Regions from separate parts of the Micromonospora lacuserhaii genome, predicted to be linked through region 2. Evidence: predicted binding sites of a transcription regulator. Region 2 holds the regulator's gene; the other holds the start of a gene.
The links. The regulator HrcA, encoded in region 2, represses chaperone genes, less so after heat shock. The targets are predictions, from matches to a motif close to GGTTNGCACNCTCNNNNNGAGNGTGCNAACC.

Region 1 (6,953 bases), on a different contig from region 2:
TTCATGCTGGCCCCCTTTCCCGCCGGCGGCGACCCGTTCACCGACGGTCGCCCGGAGCGGGCGCCGGACGTGCTGACCAACTCGTGGGGCTGCCCGCCGCTGGAGGGCTGCGACGCCGGTGCGCTGCGCCCGGCCACGGCCGCGCTGGATGCCGCCGGCATCCTGGTGGTCGCGGCGGCCGGCAACACCGGGCCGTACTGCGGGTCGATCGCCGACCCGCCGGCACCGTACGCCGACGTGCTGACCGTCGGGGCCGTGAACCAGCGCCGACAGGTCACGGACTTCTCCAGCCGGGGGCCGGCACCGGGCGGCGCGTCGAAACCGGATCTGGTCGCCCCGGGCGAGGGTGTGCTCTCCGCGATGCCGGGCGGCGGGTACGCCACCCTGGACGGCACCTCGATGGCCACCCCCCAGGTGGCGGGCGTGGTGGCGCTGATGTGGTCGGCCAATCCCGCGCTGGTGGGCGACCTGGACCGGACCCGGCGGATCCTGCGGGAGACGGCGACCCCGGTGCGACCGACCCACCGGTCGCGGAACCCGGTCGACACCTGTGGCGGGGATGCGGCGATCACCGGGGCGGGGCTGGTGGACGCGTACGCGGCGGTGCGGGCGGCCCGGGGCTGACCGGGTCTTGCGCCGACCGGTGGTGGCTGATCTAGGGTCGGCGACCATGGAGCCCGACCTCACCCTCGCCGACCTGCCCGCCGACCGGGTCCCCGCCGTGGTGGCGCTCTGCCGGCGCGCCCTGGACCTGCCCGAGGACGCCGCCGAGGCGGACGCCGTGGTGGACACCCTCTGGACCCGGGCCGCGGCCGACCGGACGGTGGTCGCCTTCGGGGCGTACGCGGGGGACGAGCTGGTCGGGGTGCTGATCGGGTCGCTCTCGGCGCGGGACCCGCGGGTCGGGCACGTGGACCTGCTGGCGGTGGACCCGGCCCGGCGGCGCCGGGGTGTCGGGCGGGCACTGCTGGCCGGGGCGGAGCGGCGGCTCGCCGAGCTCGGCGCGGCCGAGGTGCTGCTCGCCGGCAACCCGCCGTACTACGCCTGGCCCGGTATCGACGTGCGGTACACCCCGGCGGTCTGCCTCGCCATGGCACTCGGCTACCGGCAGGAGGACACGGCGTGGAACATGACCGCCGACCTGTCGTACGACGGATCGCCGGCGCTGCGCACGACGGAGCCGGCGGAGCGGCGGCTGGCCGGTCAGGGGGTGGTGGTCCGCCGGGCGGAGCCGGCGGACCTGCCGGCGCTGGCGGAGTTCGCCCGGTCCACCTTCGGCGGCCTCTGGCACGCCGAGCTGGCCGGCTCGGTGGGCCGGGAGGGCGCCGGCTGCCACCTGGCGGAGCGGGACGGGGAGCTGCTCGGCTTCGCCGCCTGGGGATCGTCGCGGCCGAGCTGGTTCGGGCCGATGGGCACGGCGCCCGCGGCCGAGGGGTCGGGCATCGGCGGGGTGCTGCTGCGCCGCTGCCTGGCCGACCAGCGGGACGCCGGGGTCGCGGCGGCGCAGATCGGCTGGGTGGGGCCGGTGCCGTTCTACTCGGGCAGCGCGGGCGCGCGGATCGAGCGGGTCTTCTTCCTGTACCGCCGAACGCTCTGACGGATCGACGGCGGGGCAAATGGTACATAGACCCGGATAACGCCATTTGCCCGCACGGATGATCGATGCCCCCTACCGTTTCGGTAGAGGAGGCGGCCATGACCACGGACGACGAGCAGACCGAACGGCCCGCCGCGGTGCCGTTCGACCGGCGGGACTACGGCGACGCCGAGCAGCTGGCGGAGATGTCCGGAGCCGACGAACCAGACGCCGACGAACCGGTGACCGTGGTCGACGAGCCGGTCCCGGTCCGCCCGCCGTACGACCGGGCGGCGAAACGACGCAACCAACGCCCGCTGCCCCGGTAGACGCGGAAAGGGGCGGACCGCTCGCGCGGCCCGCCCCTTCCGGCGTACTGGTGGAACTGGACTCAGAAGTCCATGTCCCCGCCACCCGGGCCAGCCGGGGCGGCCGGGGTCTTCTCCGGCTTGTCCGCCACGACGGCCTCGGTGGTGAGGAAGAGCGCCGCGATCGACGAGGCGTTCTGCAGCGCCGAGCGGGTCACCTTGGCCGGGTCGATGATGCCCGCGGCCAGCAGGTCGACGTACTCGCCGTTGGCGGCGTTGAGGCCGTAACCCGCTTCGAGGTTGCGGACCTTCTCCACCACGACGCCGCCCTCGAGGCCGGCGTTCACGGCGATCTGCCGCAGCGGGGCGTCCAGCGCGACCTTGACGATGTTGGCACCGGTCGCCTCGTCGCCGACCAGGTCCAGCTTGTCGAAGGCGGTCTTGCCGGCCTGCACCAGCGCGACGCCACCACCCGGGACGATGCCCTCCTCGACGGCGGCCTTCGCGTTGCGGACGGCGTCCTCGATGCGGTGCTTGCGCTCCTTGAGCTCGACCTCGGTGGCCGCGCCGACCTTGATCACCGCGACGCCGCCGGCCAGCTTGGCCAGCCGCTCCTGCAGCTTCTCGCGGTCGTAGTCGGAGTCGCTCTTGTCGATCTCGGCCCGGATCTGGTTGACCCGGCCCTGGATCTGCTCGGCGTCGCCGGCACCGTCGACGATGGTGGTCTCGTCCTTGGTCACCACGACCTTGCGGGCGCGGCCCAGCATGTCGAGGCCGACGGCGTCCAGCTTGAGGCCGACCTCCTCGCTGATGACCTGGCCACCGGTGAGGATGGCGATGTCGGCCAGCATGGCCTTGCGGCGGTCACCGAAGCCCGGCGCCTTGACGGCGACCGACTTGAAGGTGCCCCGGACCTTGTTGACGACCAGGGTGGCCAGGGCCTCGCCCTCGATGTCCTCGGAGATGATCAGCAGCGGCTTGCCCGACTGCATGACCTTCTCCAGGATCGGGAGCAGGTCCTTGACCGACGAGATCTTGCTGTTGACGATCAGGAGGTAGGGGTCGTCGAAGACGGCCTCCATGCGCTCCGGGTCGGTCATGAAGTACGCGGAGATGTAGCCCTTGTCGAAGCGCATACCCTCGGTGAGCTCAAGCTCCAGGCCGAAGGTGTTGCTCTCCTCGACGGTGATGACGCCTTCCTTGCCGACCTTGTCCATCGCCTCGGCGATGATCTCGCCGACGGTGCTGTCACCGGCCGAGATGGAGGCGGTGGAGGCGATCTGCTCCTTGGTCTCCACGTCCTTGGCGAGCTTGGACAGCTCCTCCGAGACGCTGGCCACGGCGGCCTCGATGCCCCGCTTCAGGGCCATCGGGTTGGCGCCGGCGGCCACGTTGCGCAGGCCCTCGCGAACCAGGGCCTGGGCCAGGACGGTCGCCGTCGTCGTGCCGTCACCGGCAACGTCGTCGGTCTTCTTGGCGACCTCCTTGACCAGCTCAGCGCCGATCTTCTCGTACGGGTCCTCGAGCTCGATCTCCTTGGCGATGCTCACACCATCGTTGGTGATGGTGGGGGCACCCCACTTCTTCTCGAGCACGACGTTGCGGCCCTTGGGGCCGAGGGTCACCTTTACGGCGTCGGCGAGCTGGTTCATGCCCCGCTCGAGGCCGCGGCGCGCCTCTTCGTCGAACGCGATCATCTTGGCCATACGGCGTTGTCCTCCTGGACACTCACGGGCCACCCGAGTGTGAGTCCCGGATGGGCCGCCTGGTGTACGCACCTTGGGACGTCGCCACCTGGCGACGACGACGTCCTTCGGCCGGGCCGGATAGCCCGCGACGACCGGCCATGTGCCCCACCGGCGTCTCCAACGCCGCTGGAACCTTGGCCCCACCGTCCCGACCATTGGCACTCACGGTATGCGAGTGCCAATGACTTGTTTAGCACTCTCACCTGCCGAGTGCAAGCACGATGGGGCCGGTCAGCCGAGTTCCGCGGCCAGTCGCGCGGCGTTCACCGGGGCCTCGTGGCCGCGCTGCTCGGCGTACGTGACCACCAGCCCGACCAGCTGCACCAGGTAGACCGGGACGACCACCACCGCGCTCAGCACGACCACCAGCACCGCGCCGACGGCCGAGCCGGGCGACGCCAGCGGGTCGGTGCCGAACGGCAGGGTGCCGACCGACTCCAGCACCCCGCCGACCAGGCTGCCCAGGATCACCGCCGCCGCCACCAGCGCGACCCGGCCGAGCACCATGCCGAGCCGGTCGTGGAAGAAGCGGAAGGACCGGCCGATCGGGGATTCCCGCTCGAAGAGGTAGACCGGGCCGGTCAGGGCGAGCGCGAAGGCCAGGTAGACGCCCGGCAGCAGGCAGAAGCAGAACCCGACCGTGATCAGCACGGTGACCGCCAGGGTCCAGCCCCACAGCCCGAGCGCCCGACGCAGGCCGTAGCGGAGCGCACCGGCCAGGTCGGCCGGCTCGCCCGCCGCCTGCCGGGCGACCACCCAGGTGCCGCCGGCCCAGCCGAGGCTCTGCATGAAGCCGACGAGCAGGACGGCGACCAGCACCGCGCCGCCGAAGACCGCGATGTCGGTCAGGTAGCCGTCGGGCAGCGAGCCGTCGGCGGCCACAGACTCATCGGACGGGCCCAGGCCCAGGGAGAGCAGCGAGAAGACCGCGCCGGGAACCACCTGGGTGAGCAGCATCAGCGGCAGCAGGATCCGCCAGCCCCGGCGCAGTGCGCCCGTGCAGCGCGCGAACCAGCCGTTGATTCCGGCGTACGGCGGGTTGACCAGCGGGTCGTTCGGGTCGTGACCGGTCGCGGCCGGCCAGCCGTAGGGCTGCTGACCCGGCGGGAAGCCGGCGTACGGGCCGGCCCCGGGCGGAAAGCCGCCGGTCGGCGGGAAGACCCAACCCTGCGGCTGCCCGGGCCACGGCTGGCCGGGATAGGGCTGGCCGGGATAGGGCTGGCCAGGGTAGGGCTGGCCAGGGTAGGGCTGGCCAGGGTAGGGCTGGCCGGGCGGGAAGGCGCCGGGCGGTGGCTCGCCGGGGACCGGCTGGCCGGGTGCGGCCCACGGGTTGTGGGGATCCGGCGGACCCGGCGGGGACTGGTCGGACATGGAGCCTCCTCAGCGACGACGCCTGGAACGGCTCATGATCTTCCCTGGCGCCGACGGGCGGCGCTGCCCCGGACCGGGGTCGGCGTGCGGCGCGGGTCAGGCGATGACGCGGACCCGCTCGGCCTGCGGACCCTTCTGGCCCTGGGCGACGTCGAACTCCACCCGCTGACCGTCGTCCAGCGCCTTGTAGCCGTCCATCTCGATGGCGGAGAAGTGGACGAAGACGTCCTGGCCGCCGTCGACGGCGATGAAGCCGTAACCCTTCTCGGCGTTGAACCACTTCACGGTGCCCTGTGCCACGGTGCACTTCCTCACTCTGCACGGCGTTCCACGACCCCGGCACCGACGGGGACGGCACCGGAGGACCACCGTTCCGGCGATCGGCGACGACCACTGAATCGGGTGACCGAAATCGCACGCTACACGAGGAGTGACGACGCCGCACGACCACAAATCGGTACATTCCGGCGCTCGGTGCACCGTTCGAGCCATCGGCCGCCGTCGTTGCGGTATGCATGCGGACATGACATCTGCCCCGGCCCCACCGGACGCCCGGACGGCCCGCGTCCGCCGGGTCCGTCCGCAGGACGCCGCCCGGATGCGCGCGCTGCGGCTGGAGATGCTGGCCGACACGCCGCTCGCCTTCCTGGAGACGGTCGCCCAGGCCGCCGCCCGTCCGCACGCGGAGTACGCGGCCCGCATCGCCCAGGTCGCCGAGGGCGGCCGGACCGCCCAGTTCGTCGCCGACCCCGGCGGCCGGCTGGTCGGGCACGCGGGTGGCACGGTGGCCCCGGACGAACCGGGGCTGACCGTCGTCTACGCCGTCTATGTGACCCCGTCCTGGCGCGGCAGCGGGCTGCTCAGCACGCTGATCGACGCCGTCGGCGCCTGGTCACGCGCCTGCGGCCGCCCCGAGCTGATGCTGGAGGTCGTGGTCGGCAACGACCGGGCGTTCCGCGCCTACCAGAAGCTCGGCTTCACCGACACCGGGGTACGCGTCCCGCACCCCACCGTGCCGGCCATGCGCGAACTCCAGATGCGCCGCCCGGCCTGATCGATCTCACCACCGGCTCGACCTGAGCCGCCCGGTCGCGGCGCACCCCGCCGGGGTTTCCGGGGCAGGCCGCCCCGGAAACCCCGACAGCAACCTCAGGCGTGCCGGCGGCTCTGCACGATCCGGAACCGGTTCGCCACGTACCCGCCGTCGGTGAGCGCGGCGTTGGCGGCCGGGTTGGCGCCGCTGCCGTGGAAGTCCGAGAACGCCGCCGACTGGTTCACGAAGACGCCACCGGTCAGGTTGCAGGACAGGTGCACGCCCACCTCGACCGCGGCGGCCTCGACGGCGTCGAGCACCGCCTCGTCCGTGGAGTAGACCCCAGCGGTCAGCGCGCCCTTCTCCCCGACCGTGGAGCGCATGATCTCCAGGCTGTGCGCGGTGGAGTCGGTGGCGATGGCGAACGAGATCGGCCCGAACCACTCCTTGCCGTAGGTCGTGGTGTCGTCCGCCGCCAGCTTCACGATGGTCGGCGTCCGCACCACCGCGCCGGGCAGCGCCGGGTGCGCGACGGTACGCGACTCCAGCACCGGTTCGCCGACCTTGGTGACCTCGTCGAGGCGCTCCAGCACCCCGTCGTTGACGATCGCCCCGGTCAGCTCGACGCCCCGGGCCGGGTCCGCGGTGAGCTTGCCGACCGCGGCGGCGATCCCGCCGGCCACCTCGTCGAAGCTCTTGTGGCCCTGGTCGGTCTCGATGCCGCCGGCGGGGATGAGGATGTTCTGCGAGGTGGTGCACATCTGGCCGCTGTACAGGGTCAGCGTGAAGCCGAGGTTGCGGCACATCCCGGCGAAGTCGTCGGTGGAGTCGATGACGACGGTGTTCAGGCCGGCCTTCTCGGTGTAGACCGACGCCTGCCGGGCGTTCTCCTCCAGCCAGTCGCCGTACTCGGTGGA
Region 2 (6,953 bases):
AACGCCGAGCGCTGCACCGCCTGGGCGGCCTCGGTGACCTCCATGTCCTGCCAGCCGCGCACCTTCTTCAGCGCGGCGTAGAACCGGTCCGCCGCGTACCGCTCGTTGCGGATCTCCTCGGGGGTGCCCCAACCCTGGCTCGGGCGCTGCTGGAACAGGCCGATCGAGTCCCGGTCACCGTCGGGCAGGTTGCGCAGGCCGGACTCCTGGTATGCGGTGGCCAGGGCGACCACGACCGCCCGCTCGGGCATCTGCCGCTGCATGCCGATCGCGGCGATGGTCGCGGCGTTCGCCATCTGGTCGGCGTCCAGGATGACGGTGCCGTCGGCCTGGACGGTGCAGGTGCGACTGGCCACCGGGAGCCGAAGCTGCCCGCCGAGTTGGCGGACGACGACGAACACCCCGAGCAGGGCGACCACCGCCACGACCACACCGGCTGTCACGAATGCCCGAGTTCGCACCCGCACCTCCCTTTCGACAGTTCGCCAAGCGTACGTCCCGGAAGACGCGAGCCGGGTCGGCCGACCGGTTCACATTCCCTGGGCTGGCCGGAATACCGCCCGAAGCACCAGTCACCGTGGGCGACCAGTTCCGACTACCTCGCGTTCTCTGCCTGCCCACCGCCCAGAGCGGCCACCCATCGAGCTAATCGCTTTTCCCGAAAGGCGAGCACGCCCTCGCGGCCCTCCTCGGAGAGGAAGTAGCCGGTGGACAGGGCGGCCAGGTCGGCGATCTCGGCGCGCAGGTCGGTCGCGGCCGGCCGGCGCAGCAGCTCCTTCGCCCCGGCCAACGCCCCCGGGGCGCCGCGTACCAGCGACGCGCAGTAGCGCTCCACGGCGGCGGTCAGGTCGTCCGCCGGCACCGCGGCGGTCACCAGGCCGATCTCGGCGGCCCGCCGACCGTCGAAGGTGTCCCCGGTCAGGTACAGCTCGGCGGCGGCCCGGGGGTGCAGCCGGGGGAGCACGGTGGCCGAGATGACCGCCGGGATCACCCCGATCCGTACCTCGGTGAAGGCGAATGTCGCCTCCTCGGCGCAGACCGCCAGGTCGGCCGCCGCGATCAGGCCCAGCCCGCCGGCCCGGGCCGGCCCGGCCACCTTCGCGAGCACCGGCTTCGGGCACTCCCAGACCGCCGCGAGCACGTCACCGAGCATCCCGGCCGGCACCCTGCCGCTGGCGTACGCGGCCGCGGTCTCCTTCAGGTCCGCCCCGGAGCAGAAGACCGGGCCGGTGTGGTCCAGCACGACCGCCCGGACCGTGTCGTCGGCGACCGCGTCGGCGAGCCCGGCCAGCAGCTCGGTCATCAGGGGAGTGGAGAGCGCGTTGCGGTTGTGCGGGCTGTCCAGGGTGAGGGTGGTCACCCCGCGGGCCGTGGAGACCCGCACGAGCGCGTCGGGAGAGGTCATGCCGGGCACACTAGTGGCCATGCCCGGCGTCCTTCCAGAAGGCGAGACCGTCCCCGTCGACGGCTCGCTGCCCGCCGCCGCCCTGACCTCGGTCGGCGCGCGCGGTTTCGGGGTGTACGTGCACGTCCCGTTCTGTGCCAGCCGCTGCGGCTACTGCGACTTCAACACCTACACGGCGGCGGAGCTGGGCGGGGGCGCCGACCGCGAGTCGTACGCCGACACCGTGCTGGCCGAGCTGGCGTTGGCCGCCCGGGTGCTCGGTGACACCCCGCCGCCGCGGGTGGACACCGTCTTCGTCGGGGGCGGCACCCCGACCCTGCTCCCCGCCGACGACCTGGCGCGGATCCTGGACGGCATCGACCGGACCTGGGGGCTGGCCGCCGACGCGGAGGTCAGCACCGAGGCCAACCCGGAGTCGGTCACCCCCGAGTCGCTGCGGACGCTGCGGGCGGCCGGGTACACCCGGATCTCGCTGGGCATGCAGTCCGCCGCGCCGGGGGTGCTGGCGATCCTCGACCGCAAGCACAGCGCCGGCCGGGCCACCGCCGCCGCCCTGGAGGCCCGCGACGCCGGGTTCGACCACGTCAACCTGGACCTGATCTACGGCACGCCGGGGGAGAGCGCCGACGACTTCGCCGCCTCGCTGGAGCGGGTGGTGGCGGCCGGGGTGGATCACGTCAGCGCGTACGCCCTGATCGTGGAGGACGGCACCCGGCTGGCCGCCCGGATGCGTCGGGGCGAGCTGCCGTACCCCTCCGACGACGTGGCGGCGGACCGCTACCTGGCCGCGGAGGCCGCCCTCGACGCGGCCGGTTTCTCCTGGTACGAGGTCTCCAACTGGGCCCGTTCCGAGGCGGCCCGGTGCCGGCACAACCTGCTCTACTGGACCGGCGCCGACTGGTGGGGGCTCGGCCCCGGCGCGCACAGCCACGTCGGCGGGGTGCGCTGGTGGAACGTCAAGCACCCCTCGGCGTACGCGAAGCGCCTTGCGGCGGGGGAGTCACCCGGCCTGGCCCGGGAGCTGCTGACGCCCGACGAGGCGCACATGGAGGACGTGATGCTGCGGCTGCGGCTCGCCTCCGGGCTGCCGCTGGCCGCCCTGGACGGGCCCGGCCGGGCGGGCGCCGAGCGGGCGCTCGCCGACGGCCTGCTGGCTCCGGCGCAGTTCGCCGCCGGGCGGGCGGTGCTCACCCTGCGCGGGCGGCTGCTCGCCGACGCGGTGGTCCGCGACCTGCTGCCCTGAGCGGGCGGAGCGTCCGGCCGGCCCGGAGGCCGGCCGGCGGCTCACTTGATCATGCTGATGCTCATCGGGTAGCGGTAGAGCTCGCCCTCGTTGGCCTTGACGCCGGCGAGGATGCCGAAGACCACGCCGAGGATGACGGCCGCGCCGACGGCGACGAACCCGATCAGGATGCAGCTCAGGATCCAGCCGACCAGGCCGATGATCGACCAGAGCAGCTGGAAGTTGAGCGCCGCGACGGCGTGCTGCCGCACGGCCGGCGACTGGTTGCCGCGGGCCAGCATGGCGACCAGCGGGGGAAGCCAGCCGAGCACACCGCCGCTGACGAACATCGCCGCGGCGCCGCCGAAGTGCGCGATCAGCGCCCAGGTCTTGTCCTCGTTGTTGGCCCAGCCGCCGCTCGGGGCGCCGTACGCGCCGCCGGTCGGATAGCCGACGCCGGGTGCGGAGTAACCGCCGGGCGGGGGGTAGCCGCCCGACGGCGGCTGGCCCCCGGGAGGTGGCGGATAGCCGCCGGGCGGGGGGTAGCCGCCCGCTCCGGACAGTGGTGCGGTGGGGGGCTCGTACGACGAGCCCGAGGGGGCGGTCGGGTCCGGCTGGGCGCCGGGGTCGCCCGCGCCCGGAGGGCGAGGTGGTTCAGTCATGGACGTCACGGTAGGGGCTGGTGGCAAGGGGGCACCAGAGCGACATCGCCCGGGATGTCCGGCTGATCGGCCCTGGTGCCGCACCGACGGTCCGCCGCTGATCATCGCGTCAGTGGGGCCGCCGACGTAGACTGGCACTCGCTACAGACGAGTGCCAGAGCACTCGCCCGGCGCGCAGCCGCCCGGGCCGACGTGCGTCAGGAGGTGGGGAGATGGGTCTCGACGACCGCAAACTGGCCGTCCTGCGCGCGATCGTCGAGGACTACGTGGCCACGCAGGAGCCGGTCGGCAGCCGTGCGCTCGTCGAGCGGCACCAGCTGGGCGTCTCCCCGGCGACGGTCCGCAACGACATGGCCGTGCTGGAGGAGGAGGGCTACATCCGGCAGCCGCACACCAGTGCCGGCCGGGTGCCCACCGACCGCGGCTACCGGCTCTTCGTCGACCGGCTCTCCCGGGTCAAGCCGCTCAGTCCGGCCGAGCGCCGGGCCATCGAGCGCTTCCTGGTCGGTGCGGTCGACCTCGACGACGTGGTGCACCGCACCGTTCGGCTGCTGGCGCAGCTGACCCGGCAGGTGGCCGTGGTGCAGTACCCCTCGCTGGCCCGCTCCTCGGTGCGGCACCTGGAGCTGGTGCCGATCTCCACCACCCGGCTGATGCTCGTCATGATCGCCGACACCGGCCGGGTCGAACAGCGGCTGGTCGAGCTGCCCACGCCGATCCCCGCCGAGGACGTCACCGACCTGCGCCGGCTGGTCAACGAGAAGCTGGTCGGCAGCCGGCTGTCGGAGACCCCGCCGCTGGTCCAGGCACTGGTCGAGGAGGCCGCGCCGCACCTGCGCGGGGCGATGACCACGCTGTCGACCGTGCTGCTGGAGACGCTGGTCGAGCGGCACGAGGAGCGGATCGCGCTGGCCGGCACCGCCAACCTCACCCGGGGCGGCCTGCTCGACTTCCAGGGCTCGCTGCGACCCATCCTGGAGGCCCTGGAGGAGGAGGTGGTGATGCTCAAGCTGATCGGCGAGGCGGAGTCCACCACCACCCGAGTGCTGATCGGCGACGAGAACGAGATCGACAACCTGCGGGCCGCCTCGGTAGTCAGCACCGGGTACGGGCCGGGGGCGACCGCGCTCGGTGGGCTCGGCGTGTTGGGCCCCACCCGGATGGACTACCCCGGCACCATCGCCACGGTGAGGGCCGTGGCACGCTACGTGGGCGAGCTGCTGGCCCAGAACTGACCCAGGCAGGGGCCGGCGGCCGGCTCCGGCCGACGACCGGCGCAACGCGAGACGAACATGAGGACATCGAACGCAGTGGCCAGGGACTACTACGGCATTCTCGGCGTGAGCCGGGAGGCCTCCGACGACGAGATCAAGCGCGCCTACCGCAAGCTGGCGCGGCAGTTCCACCCGGACGTCAATCCGGACCCGGAGGCACAGGAGAAGTTCAAGGACATCAACGCCGCGTACGAGGTCCTCTCGGACGACCGGAAACGGCAGATCGTCGACCTGGGCGGTGACCCGCTCGCCCCGGGCGGCGGGGGTGCCGGTGGACCTGGGGGGCCCGGTGGGGCGGGGCCGTTCGTCGGCTTCCAGGACATCATGGACGCCTTCTTCGGCGGCGCCGGCGGTGGCGCCCGGGGTCCGCGGCCGCGTACCCGGCCGGGCGCCGACGCGATCCTGCGGCTGGAACTCGACCTGCACGAGACGGCCTTCGGCGTCGAGGCGCCGATCACGGTCGACACCGCCGTGCTCTGCACCACCTGCTCGGGCGCGGGCACCGCGGCCGGCACCCACCTGGCCACCTGCGAGGCGTGCGGTGGCCGGGGCGAGGTGCAGTCGGTCCAGCGGACCTTCCTCGGCCAGGTGGTCTCCGCCCGCCCCTGCACCGTCTGCCAGGGCTACGGCACCACCATCCCGCACCCCTGCCCGACCTGCGCCGGTGACGGCCGGGTCCGCACCCGCCGCTCGCTGACCGTCAAGATCCCCGCCGGGGTCGAGGACGGCATGCGGATCCGGCTGGCCCAGCAGGGCGAGGTCGGCCCGGGCGGTGGCACCGCCGGCGACCTCTACGTGGAGATCCACGAGCGGACGCACGACGTCTACTCCCGCAAGGGCGACGACCTGCACTGCCGGGTCACGGTGCCGATGACCGCCGCCGCGCTCGGCACCCGGCTGACCATCAAGACCCTCGACAGCGAGGAGACGGTGGACGTCAAGGCCGGCACCCAGCCGGGCAGCACCCTGCGGCTGCGCGCCCGGGGCGTACCGCACCTGCGTGGCACCGGTCGCGGTGACCTGTACGTCCACCTCGACGTGCGGACCCCCACCAAGCTCGATGCCGACCAGGAGAAGATGCTCCGCGACTTCGCCAAGACCCGGGGCGAGGAGGTCGCCGAGCTGACCAAGCAGGGCGGTTTCTTCTCCCGGATGCGCGACGCCTTCAACGGGCACGCCTGAGGTGTCGGCGCCGCTGTTCCTGGTCGAGGCGCTGCCCACCGGCGACTCGCTGACCCTGGACGGGCCGGAGGGGCACCACGCCGCGAACGTGCAGCGGCTGCGCGTCGGCGAGGAGCTGCTGCTGGCCGACGGCCGGGGCGGCACGGCCGCCGCGGAGGTCGCCGCCGTCGGCCGGGGCGTCCTCGACCTCCGGGTCACCTCCCGGGGGTACGTCGACGCGCCGGTGCCCCGGGTCGTCGTGGTGCAGGGCATCGCCAAGGGGGACCGGGGCGAGCTGGCCGTGCAGGCGATGACCGAGGTCGGGGTGGACGAGATCGTGCCCTGGGCGGCGTCCCGCTCGGTCACCCAGTGGCGCGGTGACCGGGGCGTACGGGCCCGGGAGAAGTGGGCGGCGACCGCCCGGGAGGCGGCCAAGCAGGCCCGCCGGGCCTGGCTGCCGGTGGTGGCCGGCGCCCCGGACGAGTCGACCGGCACGGTGGCCCGCCGGATCGCCGGCGCGGGTACGGCGTTCGTGCTGCACGAGGAGGCCGAGGAGCGGCTGACCACGGCCGAGCTGCCCGGCACCGGGGAGATCGTGCTGGTGGTCGGGCCGGAGGGCGGCATCGCCCCGGTGGAGCTGACCGCGTTCGTCGAGGCGGGCGCCCGGCCGGTCCGGCTGGGTCCGTCGGTGCTGCGCACCTCGACCGCCGGGGTCGCCGCGCTCAGCGTGCTCGCCACCCGCCTCGGACGCTGGTAGGCGACAAGCTCAGGGCCGGGGGAAGACCGGCACCGGCTCCTCCTCCGGACGCAGGTCCAGGCCGGCCGGGCCGACGATCAGCGGGTCGGGCACGCCGACCACGCCCGGGTCCTTGTCGGTGTAGTCGAAGCGGCTCAGCACGTGCCGCATCGCCTCCAGCCGGGCCCGCTTCTTGTCGTTGCTCTTCACCACCGTCCACGGCGCGTCGGCGGTGTCGGTCCAGAAGAACATCGCCTCCTTCGCCTCGGTGTACTCGTCCCAGCGGTCCAGCGAGGCGAGGTCCATCGGGGAGAGCTTCCACTGCCGTACCGGGTCGACCTGGCGGACGGCGAAGCGGGTGCGCTGCTCGTTCTGCGACACCGAGAACCAGAACTTGACCAGCCGGATGCCGGAGCGGACCAGCATCCGTTCCAGCTCGGGGGCCTGGCGCAGGAACTCCAGGTACTCGTTGCGGGTGCAGAAGCCCATCACC

Region 1: the regulator HrcA is predicted to act here: its motif matches at 3,786-3,816, upstream of groL (chaperonin GroEL).

Annotation. Positions count from the first base shown of each region.
Region 1 is NZ_JBAKHO010000010.1:12,580-19,532, reverse strand. Features, by position in the region: gene V6U81_RS09505 (S8 family serine peptidase) at 1-624, shown strand, start outside; gene V6U81_RS09500 (GNAT family N-acetyltransferase) at 671-1,597, shown strand; gene V6U81_RS09495 (hypothetical protein) at 1,696-1,905, shown strand; gene groL (chaperonin GroEL) at 1,968-3,590, opposite strand; gene V6U81_RS09485 (hypothetical protein) at 3,864-5,003, opposite strand; gene V6U81_RS09480 (cold-shock protein) at 5,100-5,303, opposite strand; gene V6U81_RS09475 (GNAT family N-acetyltransferase) at 5,527-6,057, shown strand; gene paaN (phenylacetic acid degradation protein PaaN) at 6,153-6,953, opposite strand, start outside.
Region 2 is NZ_JBAKHO010000029.1:9,532-16,484, reverse strand. Features, by position in the region: gene V6U81_RS18440 (hypothetical protein) at 1-467, opposite strand, end outside; gene V6U81_RS18435 (enoyl-CoA hydratase-related protein) at 596-1,405, opposite strand; gene hemW (radical SAM family heme chaperone HemW) at 1,425-2,648, shown strand; gene V6U81_RS18425 (DUF4870 domain-containing protein) at 2,690-3,289, opposite strand; gene hrcA (heat-inducible transcriptional repressor HrcA) at 3,502-4,524, shown strand; gene dnaJ (molecular chaperone DnaJ) at 4,600-5,745, shown strand; gene V6U81_RS18410 (16S rRNA (uracil(1498)-N(3))-methyltransferase) at 5,747-6,481, shown strand; gene ppk2 (polyphosphate kinase 2) at 6,491-6,953, opposite strand, start outside.